DNA from 2 places in the Cronobacter condimenti 1330 genome. Region 1 is predicted to be linked to the other one. Evidence: predicted binding sites of a transcription regulator. Region 1 holds the regulator's gene; the other holds the start of a gene.
What was found. The regulator LexA, encoded in region 1, represses DNA repair genes until DNA is damaged. The targets are predictions, from matches to a motif close to TNCTGTATGTACATACAGNA.

Region 1 (7,534 bases):
GCGAGTTTTTACCGCACGAGTCGCGCTACTGGCTGCGTGAAATCTTGCTGTGCGGCGATGGGGTCCCGTGGCTGGTGGGACGCACCCTGGTACCGGATTCAACGCTCTGTGGGCCGGAACTGGCGCTGCAACAGCTCGGCACCACCCCGCTCGGCCGCTATCTTTTTACATCCTCCACCCTGACGCGTGATTTTATCCAGCCGGGCCGCTGCGACGAACTCTGGGGACGCCGTTCGCTGCTGCGCCTCTCGGGCAAGCCGCTGTTGCTGACAGAGCTGTTTTTACCGGCGTCACCGTTGTACCAGGAGGAAAGATAATGGCGTGGAGCCTGACGCAGAATAAACTGCTCGCCTATCACCGTTTGATGCGCACCGATAAGCCCATTGGGGCATTACTGCTGCTTTGGCCCACACTGTGGGCGCTCTGGGTGGCGACGCCGGGGCTGCCGCCTTTGTGGATTTTGGCGGTATTTGTGGCGGGCGTCTGGCTGATGCGCGCCGCAGGTTGCGTCGTCAATGATTATGCCGACCGTAAATTTGACGGCCACGTGAAGCGTACGGCGCACCGGCCCTTACCGAGTGGCGCAGTGACCGAAAAAGAAGCGCGCACTCTGTTTATTATCCTTGTGCTGCTGTCGTTTTTGCTGGTGCTGACGCTGAATGTTAAAACGATTCTGCTTTCCGTGGCGGCATTGGCGCTGGCCTGGATGTATCCCTTTATGAAGCGCTATACCCACCTGCCGCAGGTTGTGCTGGGCGCGGCGTTTGGCTGGTCTATCCCAATGGCGTTTTGCGCGGTCAACCAGTCGCTGCCGTTAAGTTGCTGGCTAATGTTTGCGGCGAATATCTGCTGGGCGGTCGCTTACGATACGGAATATGCGATGGTCGATCGCGACGATGATGTAAAAATCGGCGTGAAATCAACGGCAATTCTGTTTGGCCGTTACGATAAAGTGATGATTGGCTTACTGCAGGTTGTTGTACTGGCGCTGCTGGCGACTATTGGCTGGCTGAATGACCTCGGCGCGTTTTTCTACGCCGGTCTGGCAGGCGCAGGTGCGTTATTTATCTGGCAACAAAAGATCATCGCGGGCCGCGATCGCGATGCCTGTTTCCGCGCGTTTTTAAATAATAATTACGTGGGATTGCTGATATTTATTGGTCTGGCGCTAAGTGACATAACGATTTGATAAAAGGGCGGGGAAACTCGCCTTTTTTAATGGTCTTACTGGCGAGGATAACAGGGCGGGTAGCGCTGCGCTTACCCACCCCCGGGCGTTTTGATGTTGGCTCTGGGAGGCACGAAGCGCACCCGTGATAAGCGGTTTCACGTCACGCTTGTGCAGGGCGAGTACGCGAAGCATGTCCGCCGTTCCCTGTCACCCATCACCATACATCCAATAAAAAAGGCGGGGGATCCCCGCCTTTTTTGTCAACGGCCTGGCGTGTTTATTCGCCTGCCTGTGCGGCGGCGCTCTCAATGGTGAGCCTGACATCGGAGGTCATTAACTCTGCGAGCATTTGATAAACCTTCATCGTTTCCGCAGGTTCGGCATCGCCGGTATCGCTGATATAACCTTCATCGCGAAGCGTCAGCACAAGCGTTGAGAACACGGCTTTATCAAAGAACTCCGGTGCGTTAATACCATGCAGAACAGAAAGACGCTGCGCTACGGTACGGCTCTCTTTTTCCAGCGTGCCACGGTTGATAGACGGATTGGCGCTGAGCAGCCAGAAGGTAATGGCGTAGCGTTGCAGCGTTTCGCGAACGCCTGCGGCCAGTAATTGCAGCGTGCGGGAGCGCGCCGGATTTACCTGCAGCCAGACATCATCAGCCAGGACAAGCCCCTGCTGCGCCATCTCGTTAATCAGCGCATCCACTACCGCCGGAACATCTTCTTTTTCCCAGCGCAGGAACAGCTCCGCTTTCAGCATCGGGAACAGCAGTTCGACCTGCTGCTGTACCGCCTCACGGCTGATGCGACGGTGCTGAGTCACGATAGCCGCGATAAGCGAAGGCAGCACCAGCATGTGCATAATGTTGTTACGGTAATAAGTCATCAGCACCGCCTGCTCGCGCGGCAGAATGATGATATCGCCAATGGTGTCCTTCTCGACCTCAAACTTGTTCATCTGCAACGCATGCTCGATGAGTTGCGTTGCCGTTGCGTCCGGCACTGTAGCATCTGAGGCATACGGCACGTTGCGAAGCAGGTTCAGGTAGCATTCCAGCTGTTCAGTCAGCTGTTCGCGGGTTAACGAGCGCTGGCGGGACGCCAGCAGCGCGGTGCAGCAAAGGTTCATGGCGTTGGCCGCGCCCGCGTTATTGATACGCACCATCAACTGGGAGGCAATTTCATTTACCGTTGGGGTGAGCCATGCCGGACGCACCGCTTCTATCGGATCAATAGCGTCGCGCCATTCGGGCACATGCTGATTCAGGAAGGTTATCAACGGCAACGGCTCGCCAAAGTTGACATAACCCTGCCCAAGGTTACGGAGCTTGCTTAACCCACGCAGCATCTGCAGCAGGCTTTCTTTTTCTTTGGTCGCGCCGCGTAACTCTTTCGCGTACGTGCCCACTTCCATCACGTGCTCATAGCCGATGTAAATCGGCACCAGCGTAATCGGGCGAGTGCCGCCGCGCAGCATCGCCTGAATAGTCATGGAGAGCGTGCCGGTCTTCGGGTCAAGCAGGCGACCGGTGCGCGAGCGTCCGCCTTCCACGAAATATTCCACTGAGTAACCGCGGCTGAAGAGCTCGCCCAGATATTCGCGAAACACCGTGGAGTAGAGTTTGTTGCCTTTAAACGTGCGGCGGATAAAAAACGCGCCCAGGCGGCGGAATATCGGCCCGGCAGGCCAGAAGTTCAGGTTAATACCCGCGGCGATATGCGGCGGCACAAGCCCCTGATGATAAAGCACGTAGGACAGCAGCAGATAGTCCATATGGCTGCGGTGGCAGGGCACATAGACAATCTCGTGGCCGTCGTGCGCCAGTTGACGCACCCGCTCAGCGTTATGAACATTGATGCCCTGGTAAAGGCGGTTCCAGGTAAACCCAAGCACGCGGTCGGTAATACGAATCGCCTCGTAGGAGAAATCCGCAGCGATCTCTTCCATCAGCGCAACCGCGTTCTGCTGGGCTTTCTCATGCGAGATTTTCTTCGTGCGCGCTTCATCTTCAACGGCGCGGGCAATCGCTTTAGACGAGAGCAGTTTATTAAAAAGATCCTGGCGCGCCGGGAGACGCGGGCCTACAGCGGCGAGGCGTTGGCGGGCAAAGTGCATGCGCGCCACGCGGGCCAGTTTCTGTGCGATACGCTTATCAGTACCGTGCTCGGTCGCCATACGGCGCAGCGACACCGGCGGGGAGAAACGCACGAAGCTGTCGCGGCCAAGCCACGAGACAGCGAAAAACTTCTGAATGCCGTTCAGCATACGCAGCGGCGGGTTTTCTTCGCCCTTTTCACGACCAGGTGAACGACCAAACATGACGGAGACGGGCACCATCTGGACGTCGAGATCCGGGTTACTGCGGTGCAGGTCCAGGTAATTATGGAACAGCTTGATCGACTCTTCTTTTGGCGTGTAGTACGTGAACACGCGAGGCCCGCCATGGATAAACACATAACGCGGCAGCTCGGTGCCGTCGATAACGAGCGGCTCCAGAGGGTCTGGCAGATCATGCGCCAGGCACTGGGCCCGCAGCGTCAGGAGATCTGCCTTCGAGTTATACGGCAGCACGTACATGATAGGACGTGACGTATCGAGCCCAAGTTCGGGGCAAGGCGCCGCCGGGATGGACTTGCTTTTTACCAGCACGCTTAATGGTAAATTAAGTAATTTGTAGTAAATTCGTGGCCAACCGGACATAAACGATGTAAAGCCTCTGGTTAATAATGCAATTGCGGCGCAAGAATATCAGAAACTCCGTAGAATTTCTGTGGTGCTTCTTTATGGAAGCGCATTAGCATTGACGCCTGAATTTAAAAAAGGTTTCTTGTCATGGCCAATAACACCACGGGATTAACCCGAATTATTAAAGCAGCTGGCTATTCCTGGAAGGGATTACGCGCCGCCTGGAAAAATGAAGCCGCGTTTCGCCAGGAAGGCGTTGCCGTTATTATAGCGATTCTTATCGCCTGCTGGCTGGATGTCGATCCCATCACCCGCGTGCTGCTTATCGGTTCTGCCACGATGGTGATGATCGTCGAGATCCTCAACAGTGCTATCGAAGCGGTGGTCGATCGCATCGGCCCGGAATTCCACGAACTGTCGGGGCGCGCCAAAGACATGGGTTCCGCCGCAGTACTGCTGTCGATTATCCTTGCGCTGGTCGTGTGGGGCACGTTGCTCTGGCAGCATTTGCGATAAGTTTTCCAGAAATCGCTAAAGAAGCGCTTTTTTAACCGGTTATGGTTTTAAAATCGCCTTTAGCTGTATATACTCACAGCATCACTGTATATGCACCCAGGGGGCGGAATGAAAGCATTAACTACCAGGCAACAAGAGGTGTTTGATCTCATTCGGGATCACATCAGCCAGACCGGCATGCCGCCTACGCGTGCGGAGATCGCGCAGCGTCTGGGTTTCCGTTCGCCGAACGCGGCGGAAGAACACCTCAAAGCGCTGGCGCGTAAAGGCGTGCTTGAGATTGTTTCCGGCGCGTCGCGCGGTATTCGTTTGCTGCAGGAAGAAGAAACCGGCCTGCCACTGATTGGCCGTGTTGCGGCGGGTGAGCCGCTGCTGGCACAACAACATATCGAAGGCCACTACCAGGTGGACCCAGGCCTCTTTAAGCCGAACGCGGATTTCCTGCTGCGCGTTAGCGGGATGTCGATGAAAGATATTGGGATCATGGATGGCGACCTGTTAGCCGTTCATAAAACTCAGGATGTTCGCAACGGCCAGGTGGTTGTCGCGCGCATTGATGATGAAGTGACGGTAAAACGCCTGAAAAAGCAGGGGAATGTCGTTGAACTGCTCCCGGAAAATAACGAGTTTAAGCCTATCGTTGTAGACCTGCGCGAGCATAACTTCTCTATCGAAGGCCTGGCGGTCGGCGTTATTCGCAACGGCGAATGGCTCTGACGTTTTCTCCAGCTTTCTGATGTTTCATTACCGTAACTGGCCCGCCCCGGCTACGGTAATGGCTCTCCCGTTTTACTCCTTTTTCACCTTCTGTTGTTCGCGTAACGGCATCGGAACGCCATATGCCTTTCCTGACTTCTACCGATAAAGCCCTCTGGCGCCTTGCGCTGCCAATGATCTTCTCCAATATCACCGTGCCGCTGCTGGGGCTGGTGGACACCGCGGTTATCGGCCATCTCGACAGCCCCGTTTATCTGGGTGGCGTTGCAATCGGCGCTACCGCGACCAGCTTCCTGTTTATGCTGCTGCTCTTTTTGCGTATGAGTACGACGGGCCTGACCGCGCAGGCGTTTGGCGCGCGCGATCCACAAGCGCTGGCCCGCGCGCTGGTGCAGCCAATGGCGCTGGCGCTGACATTCGGTGCGCTCATTATTGTGCTGCGCGAGCCGCTGATTCATCTGGCGCTACATATCACCGGTGGCAGCGAGGCGGTTCTGGCGCAGGCCCGGCAGTTTCTGGAAATACGCTGGCTGAGCGCGCCCGCGTCGCTGGCAAATCTCGTCCTGCTGGGGTGGTTGCTAGGCGTTCAGTACGCCAGAGCGCCGGTTATTTTGCTGGTGGTCGGCAACCTGCTTAATATCGCGCTCGATCTTTGGTTCGTCACAGGGCTTGGCCTGAACGTGCAGGGTGCGGCACTGGCGACTGCAATAGCGGAATACGTAACACTTGTCATTGGGCTAGTCATGGCGTCGCGTGTGATGCGTTTGCGCGGCATTACGTGCGCTATGCTGAAAACCGCCTGGCATGGCGGCGTCGGCAGGCTATTGGCACTGAACCGGGATATCATGCTGCGTTCACTGCTGCTGCAACTCTGTTTTGCGTCAGTCACCGTTTTCGGGGCGCGGCTCGGTAGCGATATCGTTGCGGTGAATGCGCTTCTGATGACACTCCTGACCTTTACCGCTTATGCGCTCGACGGGTTCGCCTATGCCGTCGAAGCCCATGCCGGGCAGGCGTTTGGCGCAAAAAACACTTCTCAGTTGCAGCGCGTCTGGCGTGCGGCTTGTCGGCAGGCAGGTATAGTGGCGCTCGCGTTCGCACTCATTTATGCCGTAGCGGGGCAGTACATCGTGTCGTTGCTGACGTCATTGCCGTCGCTTCAGGCACAGGCGCAGCCTTATCTCTTCTGGCAGGTGATCCTGCCGGTGGTCGGCGTCTGGTGTTATCTGTTAGATGGTATGTTTATCGGCGCGACGCGCGGGGCAGAAATGCGCAACAGTATGGCTGTCGCAGCGCTGGGGTTTGGCGTGACGTTACTGACGCTGCCGCGGCTTGGCAACCACGGGTTATGGCTTGCGCTGACCGTTTTTCTGGCACTGCGTGGGTTATCGCTCGGCTATTTATGGCGGCGCGGTCGCTTGCTGTGTTAGGTCGCGCGGCCCGGCTGACTGTGCTGTTAAACAAAGAAATTGTCGGTTTTAGCGCTTCGTTATGGTTAAAGATTCTGAATATCCCGCCAGGCTTAAAATTGCCGTCTACTATTAACAATACGTTCAGCAAATGATGAAGATGACTCGGGCTGAACCCCCACAGGAAAACCTGTGAGACTGATTCACTACCGAATGTTAAGGAGACGTCTATGAACAGAGATGAAGCTGGCGGTAACTGGAAACAGTTTAAAGGTAAAGTGAAAGAGCAATGGGGTAAATTAACCGACGATGATATGACCATCATCGAAGGGAAACGTGACCAACTGGTTGGTAAAATCCAGGAACGTTACGGTTATGCGAAAGATGAAGCCGACAAGGAAGTGACTGACTGGGAAAGCCGCCACGATTACCGCTGGTAATCCGGCTCTCACCTCAATGGGATTCACCTTCTGAGGCTGCCCTGCCCAACGGTACAAGGATGTACCACCCCTTTATCTTAGCGCCCTTTCTTTTTGTTAACGGGAATGCTGTGATCGTGGCCGCACTGGCCCTGATGACGACATGCTTCCACTTCTGCGCACGCCGCGCAAAGCCCATGTGCTTCAATGACGTTATGGCGCAACGCAAAGCCCATCTTCGCCGCAAGCGCGTGCATGATATCCTCAACGCCTTCCGCTGCCTCTTCTTTTACCACGCCACAACGCCCACATATAAACATCGCAGACGTATGCGCCGGATTATCGAAAAGATGGCACAGCACGTAACTGTTGGTGGACTCCACTTTATGCACAAAGCCCTGTTCCAGTAGAAAATCGAGCGCGCGATAAACGGTTGGCGGTTTCGCCTGCGGCTCTGTCGCGCGTAATAAATCGAGCAGATCGTATGCGCTGATAGCGCCTGGCTGTAGGGTCATCAGGCGCAGCACTTCGAGGCGCTGCGGAGTCAGGCGCACATTACGTTGCTGGCAAAGCTGTTCAGCCTGCGCCAGAACTTCCTGCGAAATCGTCGTAT
Region 2 (7,534 bases), 2.0 Mb from region 1:
TGTTGAGCGAGAACAGGTTCCATCTCCTGAAAATCCGCCAGCGATTCGCGATCGCCTACCAGCACGAGGCGCAGATCAAGCGGCAGTGACGGGATGGAAAGCGGCAGTGGACGTGATTCGTCTGGTGCGATCCAGTCGAAGCGTTTCGTAACGACCATCTGTTTCAGGCGCAGCCATAGCAATGGCTGCATGAGCAGCGTTTTCAGTGAGAGAACCAGAATGCCGCCATTCGCCTTATGCACCAGACCTGCCTCAACCGCAATACGACCTGCAAACTGCCGCACGCAGCCGAACAACTCGTTCGCTTCGGCCCACGTGGTAACCACAACATCGGGGCGGACGGCGAACTCGCCGGGTATTTCATTTGGTGGTGTAAGCGTGACGTTGGATTCGTCAATAATATAGTGCCCACCGACAAGGCCAGCCTGCGGCAGAAGCAATGTTTTTGCGGTGTGGGCAATCAGTTCCAGCAAAGGTTTTTCTTCGTCTGCCTTTACCAGCATGAAATCACTTAAAGGACGCGGAGCGCACAGCTGGCTCAACCCGTCGTGGAGGCGAGGCTGAAGGGCCTCGAAATCAAGCGCACCAGTAAGAGTGGCATCGATGTCATTAAACCGGGACTGGAAGGTCTCCGTATCAGGTACGAGCGCTTGTGATGTAAGTCTGTTAATGGTCAATGTCGAGGTTTTTTAGTCTGATGTAAAAGGCGAGATTATAGCGTAATGCGCGGTTCAACACACCGGAAATGCCGATATTGCCCCGCAGAATCTCCCGACGGGTCACAGACGGTTATTTCCCCTCAGCGAAACGAAAAAAAACTGTTATCCTGAAATGAGTTACACGGTCATCCTGAGATCGCAATGAAATACCAACAACTCGAAAACCTCGAAAGCGGCTGGAAGTGGAAATATCTGGTGAAAAAGCATCGCGAAGGCGAGCTGATAACCCGCTATGTTGAAGCCAGCGCGGCAAAAGAGGCAGTGGATCTCTTGCTGGGCATGGAAAACGAACCGGTAAGAGTGCTGACCTGGATCGAACAGCATATGAATCCGGCGCTGCAAAATCGCCTGAAGCAGACGATTCGCGCGCGTCGTAAGCGGCATTTCAACGCCGAGCATCAGCATACCCGTAAAAAGTCTATCGACCTGGAGTTTATGGTCTGGCAACGGCTGGCTGGCCTTGCGCAGCGCCGTGGTATTACGCTTTCCGAAACGATTGTGCAGTTGATTGAAGATGCCGAACGTAAGGAGAAGTATGAAAACCATATGTCGACGCTAAAATACGATTTGCAGGCATTGTTAGGCAAGAAAGAATAAATAGCGAAGCGTAATGCGCAGGGGATTTACGCCAGTCCGGCTAAAGCCTTCCCTGAAGACCTTTTCACCGATAACGGCGTACGGTACGGCATTGCGGTGCTGATTAAGCAACTACACCTTTTGTCTGTTTTGTAAAAACAAAAAACCCCGCCATAGCGGGGTTTTTTATTAACGTATAACTTAAGCCTGCGGCTGAGTTACAACGTCTTTAACGCCTTTAACTTCGATCTCTACGCGACGATCCGGACCCAGGCAGTCGATCAGAGCTGCACGAGCTTTCACGTTGTCACAGGTGTTGCCAGTGACCGGATTGGATTCGCCCATACCACGTGCGGAGATCTTGTTGGACGGGATACCTTTGGAGATCAGGTAGTCAACAACAGACTGAGCACGTTTCTCAGACAGACCCTGGTTGTAAGCGTCAGAACCGATACGGTCGGTGAAGCCCAGAACCACTACGGAACCGTCTTTCGGGTCCAGGTTGCTCAGCTGGGAGTACAGCTGATCCAGTGCCTGCTGACCTTCCGGTTTCAGAGTGGATTTGTTGAAGGTGAACAGAACGTCAGACTTCAGAGTGAAGTGTTTGGTCTGTACTTCCGGAGCCGGAGCCGGAGCCGGTGCAACAACCGGTGCTACGTTGTCTTCCTGACCGAAACGGTAGGAAACGCCAACGCTCAGCATGCCGTTGTCCGGACGGGTGCCAACAGTCTGTGCGTCGCCGATGTTGTTAACCCACTGGTATTCCAGACGGGTAGCGATGTCACGGGTAACTGCCCACTCAACGCCGCCAGCGAATACCGGAGAAACGCCAGTGTCATGGTCGTCGCCGCCGATGTTAGAAGAGGAGTCAGCACGCCATACCATGCCGCCCAGACGGGTGTAAACGTCCAGATCGTTGGTTACCGGGTAACCCAGTTTAGCGGTCAGCTGTACGCCCTGAGCTTTGAAAGCGCCGTTTACAGTGTCGCCTTTATACGGCATGCGGCCCAGCCAGTCATAGCCCATTTCGAAACCAACGTACGGGTTAACCTGGTAACCACCGAACGCGCCTGCGCCCAGCTGGCTTTCGTGGGTCGGGCCATCGTTAGGAATAAAACCGGTATCGTGGAACTGGGACCAGCCCAGTTTGCCGCCTGCATACCAGGTGTTATCTTTCGGTGCGGCCTGCGCTACGGTAGCGAAGCCAGCCAGTGCCACTGCAATCGCGATAGCTGTCTTTTTCATTTTTTGCGCCTCGTTATCATCCAAAAAGGCCATGCGCTTTTCCGGGGGGAAAAGTTCACGGTTAAATCCTTCACCGGGGTTATAGCTCAATGGTTACTCTACCGATATTGTCGGTTTATTGATGAGCACCCTGGCGAGGTAAAGTCTACAACGTAGTTGAAAACTTACAAGTGTGAAGTCCGTCAGGCATATGAAAAAAAACAACTTGCGAAAGCAAAATTTAACATTTTTGAGGTAATTTTAAACACTCGTAAAGTACATAACCGGACTTCGATGCCCGTCTGGCCGTTCATTCGCCACTATCGCTTCTGCTAAAGAGACACAGACAAATTCGTACCAGGATTTATCCTAAAAAATATCAATGCACCATTCTTGAGTGAATTCTTAAGCCAGAACGTGGTCGTTCACCACCGAGCGAGGGTTGCACCGGGCGCATTAAAAATCCCATCGCATTTCCTTTTTCTGCCGCCTCCGTGAGAAGGCGGTGTTCTTCATCCGTTAAATCATCATGCAGCCAGGCGATCACTACGCTGTAGTTGCCGGTTTCAAGCGCGCGAATCATGGAACCGAGGGTAACTTGTGGATCCATCTGGCTCACCTGCATCACTTTCGTCAACGGAAGCCCTGCGGATTCAACCCACTCACGACTCAAGCGTTGCTGAGGCGTGAGCCACAGCTGCCAGCGGGATTGTTGACCGAGCTGCTGCAATAAGGGCAGCAACACCAGTTGTGTCATCCATGGCTGGTCTTCGTTGTACATCACTTCACTTATCAATCCCTTGGTTTCAGCCTGAGCCAAAGCGCCAGCCGTTTCTTTTGCCAGACGACGTGTGCCATGCGCGCGATTTTGATGAGAAAAGTACATAAAGGTCCAGCCTCGCTAGTTACTGTATGCATATACAGTAATGCTGTGGGGGCCAAAGATCAATCTAAATTTCTGAAAGCATCTCGCAAATTTCGCATCTTAATAGACTCAAAAATGAAATTCGGATTGCTCATGAGGCACAACTTTCATATGTTCCTCTTAAGGGAAAAGCTAATGGGATTTTTTATCCGTTACTTGTTGATATAAAAAGGAATAATCATGGATAAATGTTCATCTGACACGCTTCTGCGGGTGCAGAATACTCTTTCATCTTTGGGAACTGTTACCCATCGTTCACTGTTTGGCGGCTATAGCCTTGCCATTGATGACGCCGTATTTGCCATGCTGGTGGAAGGGCGTTTATATCTACGCGCAAGCGACCTCAGCCGTGACTATCAGCATACGCATAGCCCCGAAATGCTAAGTTGTACCCGCCGCGGCCGTAACATCAGCCTTAATTATTATCTGGTCGATGATGAGTTGTGGGGATCGCCTGCATTGCTGCGCGATCATGCGAGGGTTGCGCTAGCCTGCGCGCGAGCGGAGAAAAGCGAACGTGCCCGCGAACGCCGCGTGAAAGATCTGCCTAATCTGAATGTGCAGCTTGAGGTGTCGTTATGGGAGGCCGGGATTCGAGATGTCGATACGCTCTGCGCCTTCGGGGCAAAAGAGTGCTGGCTTAAATTACGTAAGGCTCGCAAAAACCTGGGCCTTCATGTGCTTTATGCGCTTCAGGGGGCCATTACTGGCACCCATGAAGCGGCATTGCCCGCGCAAATCCGCGAAGAGTTGCTGGAGTGGTTTATGCAGCTCTCCGTACAGAATCAATCCTGAACAAGCTGACGCTGCAGACGGCTTAACTCGGGCAATAAAGAGATAAGCAGACCAATTTGCTGGAGTACCAGCGGCTCTTTGCTCTCCTGACGCGGTTCGATCTGTTGAATGCGCTGCGCTAGCGCCTGTAACGACTTTTCAACTCGCGCTTCATCGGCAGGCTGGTGATGAAGCGCGTCATCGACGTAGCAGACCGCATCATCAAGCAGCGCGAGGATCTCCTGGCGCGTCAGTTTTTCGCGGTGCGCCCCGAGCGCAGAGATATAGCTGGTGAGCGTGTGGTTAAGACACAGCAGGCGAAAAGCTGTATCGCGCATCGTAGTACTCACTCGCGGTTCGCTGGACATATTCGAGACGACTGACGCCAGCTCTGCATCGCTGTTATGCGCATCGCGCCGGGCGATACGATAAGCCAGTCGGTTGTCACGGCCCTGATGGTACTGCTCGAGGATAGCGTCAAGATACCGGCAGTTGGCATTCAGCGCACGTTCGAGCACCACCGGGAGTCGACGAAACCGCCAGTCGGGCCAGATAAAACTCACCGCAAACCAGGCAATCGCGCAGCCGATGACCGTATCCAGCACACGCGGCAGTGCCACTTCAAATCCCTCACCCAGCAGGTTAAAGCACAGCAGCACTAACAGCGTGATGAACAACGTGGCATGCGCGTACTGCACGGTGCGGAAAACGAAAAACAGCACGCCAGTTATCACAATCAGTACCAGTTGCCCTTCCAGTGACGGAACGAAATAGAGGACGGGAATGCCCACTGCGACGCCCGCCAGTGTGCCAATAATACGCAGCGTCAGACGATGGCGTGTGGCGTTATAGTTTGGCTGGCAGACGAAAAGGCTGGTGAGCAAAATCCAGTAGCCATGGTTGAGGCCCGTAAACTGGATAAAGGCATAGCCTACACACAGCACGACGGACATTCGCACAGCATGGCGGAACAGCGCTGACTGTGGCGTCAGATTGCGGCTCAGTCGAAACCAGATATCGCTAAAGCCGTGCAGGCTATCGTCCGCCAGACGGTGTTCACTTTCGCTTGCGGCAGGCTGGGTAAACGGCTGCTCCGACTCAATAGTGGCAAGCTGGGCGTCGATGGCTTTCAGGTTCGCGACCAGAAAGCGCACCGCTTTGAGATGCATTGCTGAGCCGCCTGCGGCAGCGGTGCGATCAAGAGCCGCATCAAGATGCGTAAAGGCGCGCTCGAAACGCGGGTCGTGCTGGTATGGCTTACGCAACAGTACCGAGCGCGCAAGCTGCTGGCAGGCCTGTGATTGCATGGAAAGTAGCCGCTGAAAGCGGAACATCACGTCGCTGTAGCGGAACGTGTCTCGCAGCGTCTGGTACTGGATGTGGGATGAACTGGCGCGCTCATGAATATCCTGTGCAACAAAATAGTAGTGCAGGGTGCGTCGGGTGCTGCGTTGCCCGCGATCGCCGCGCAGGCGGGTTAACAGGGATGCCTTGGTCTGGTTCAGCGTGGCGACCAGTTGGCTGTTGGCCATTGCAAGCTCCAGCATTGGCACCTGGCTTTCATCTTCAATATCCGGGTCGAAGAGCCGCGATTTGATATCCAGATACTGCGCGAGCTGTTCATAGCAGCGGGCCAGGTTTTCCTGTAGCGGACGCACCGGGAAGAGCAAATGGCCGGCAAGCGTCAGCAGGTTATACCAGACTGCACCTGCAAGCAGCAGCAGCGGCTGCTGATACCAGTGCTCATATAACGATACGCCGAGCATCGTGTAGATGGCTATCAGCAGCGCGCCGAAGGCGATAGTGGCGTAGCGCTGCCCAAGACCCCCCAACAAAATAAAGCCGATGGTGGAAACGGTAAGCCCGGCGGCGAACAACCATGGCCACGGAAACAGCAATTCCACGGAGGCGGAGGCGATAAAAAAGCTGATAAGTGTAATCAGCAAATTGCGCAGACGACCCGTCAGGCGATCGTCAAGATCGGTCAGGGCGGCGGCCACGACGCCGAGGGTCAGCGGGATGGTCAGCTTCGCCTCGCCAAGCCACCAGGGCAGCGCCGCCGTACCGCAAAGCGCGATAAAAATGCGCACATTGGTTAGCCACGCGCTGGTCCAGGCATGGCGTTGAAGCAAGAGGTTTCGCATCATGAGCGCATCCGGTTTTACTGGAAACGCCGACGGGCGTTCGCTTCGCGGGCGGCCTGCGCGGTCTCTACGGACACCACGCGACGGCCAACTGGCCAGAGCGCTATCCCGGCGATTTTAAAGTTCGCGATGCCGACCGGAATACCGATAATCGTCAGACACTGTGCGATGCCCGCCGTAATATGCATCAGGCACAACCACCAGCCGAAAAATACCAGCCAGAAGAGATTCAGTAATGTGCCACCAGTATTCAGCAGCGCGTTTTTCCCCGCGGGTTCAAGTTCGTCGACATGCACCGCTTCATTGCCATAAGGCACCAGCGACAGCTTCGTTATCTCCCAGCACGAGCGCGTCAGCGGCAGAGTGATCACCAGAACGATGCTGATAAGCGTTGCAAAAAGCCAGGAGAGCGTAGTGGCGAAGCCGCCCAGCACGAAATTAAGAATATTTAAAACAGTACGCATAAAACCTCAGAAGCGTCGGCAGAGCGCCGTAATGTTAACCACAACAATTGTAACGCGTTTTGGGTCTGGAGCGTGATATCGCAGGCGGGTAAACTTAGCGCTATTACACCATTCACTGGCAGCCTCATGGAACTGAAAGCAACTTCTCTGGGTAAACGTCTGGCGCAACACCCTTATGACCGCGCGGAAATTCTCACCGCCGGGGTGAAAGTCTCCGGCGATAAACATGAATACCTGATCCCGTTTAATCAGTTGCTGGATATCCAGTGTCGTCGGGGACTGGTCTGGGGGGAGCTGGAATTTGCGCTACCGGATAATAAAGTGGTGCGCCTGCACGGCACCGAGTGGGCCGAAACGCAGCGTTTTTACCACCACCTGACTACGCTCTGGCAGCAGTGGAGCGAAGAGATGAGCGAGGTGGCCGCGGGCGTGCTCAATGCCTGGCAGGAGAGGCTGCGCAGCAGCGAAGCTCAGGACAAATGGCTTAAGCGCGACGAAAGCGAGGCGTTGTGTCACGCGCTGCGTCGGGCATTACAGGCCCTGCCGATGCCTACATCACGCCTTGAGGCGTTCGACAATTGTCGTGATGCCTGGCGCGAGTGTCAGGCGTGGCTTGCCGACAGCGAAGCGAAACGCCTTGCGCATAATCAGGCGTTTACCGATGCCATGCTGACACGCTACGCCGATTTCTTTTCACACATAGAAAGC

Region 2: sulA (SOS-induced cell division inhibitor SulA) is a predicted target of LexA. The motif match lies at 3,426-3,445, and genes of this name have one in related genera.

The regions. Positions count from the first base shown of each region.
Region 1 is NZ_CP012264.1:3,894,164-3,901,697, reverse strand. Features, by position in the region: gene ubiC (chorismate lyase) at 1-317, shown strand, start outside; gene ubiA (4-hydroxybenzoate octaprenyltransferase) at 317-1,189, shown strand; gene plsB (glycerol-3-phosphate 1-O-acyltransferase PlsB) at 1,449-3,875, opposite strand; gene AFK62_RS17865 (diacylglycerol kinase) at 4,008-4,376, shown strand; gene lexA (transcriptional repressor LexA) at 4,485-5,093, shown strand; gene dinF (MATE family efflux transporter DinF) at 5,216-6,523, shown strand; gene AFK62_RS17850 (CsbD family protein) at 6,733-6,942, shown strand; gene zur (zinc uptake transcriptional repressor Zur) at 7,020-7,534, opposite strand, start outside.
Region 2 is NZ_CP012264.1:1,586,381-1,593,914, forward strand. Features, by position in the region: gene AFK62_RS07205 (AAA family ATPase) at 1-677, opposite strand, end outside; gene matP (macrodomain Ter protein MatP) at 861-1,316, shown strand; gene ompA (porin OmpA) at 1,497-2,540, opposite strand; gene sulA (SOS-induced cell division inhibitor SulA) at 2,899-3,405, opposite strand; gene AFK62_RS07225 (TfoX/Sxy family DNA transformation protein) at 3,625-4,239, shown strand; gene yccS (YccS family putative transporter) at 4,230-6,362, opposite strand; gene AFK62_RS07235 (YccF domain-containing protein) at 6,380-6,826, opposite strand; gene helD (DNA helicase IV) at 6,953-7,534, shown strand, end outside.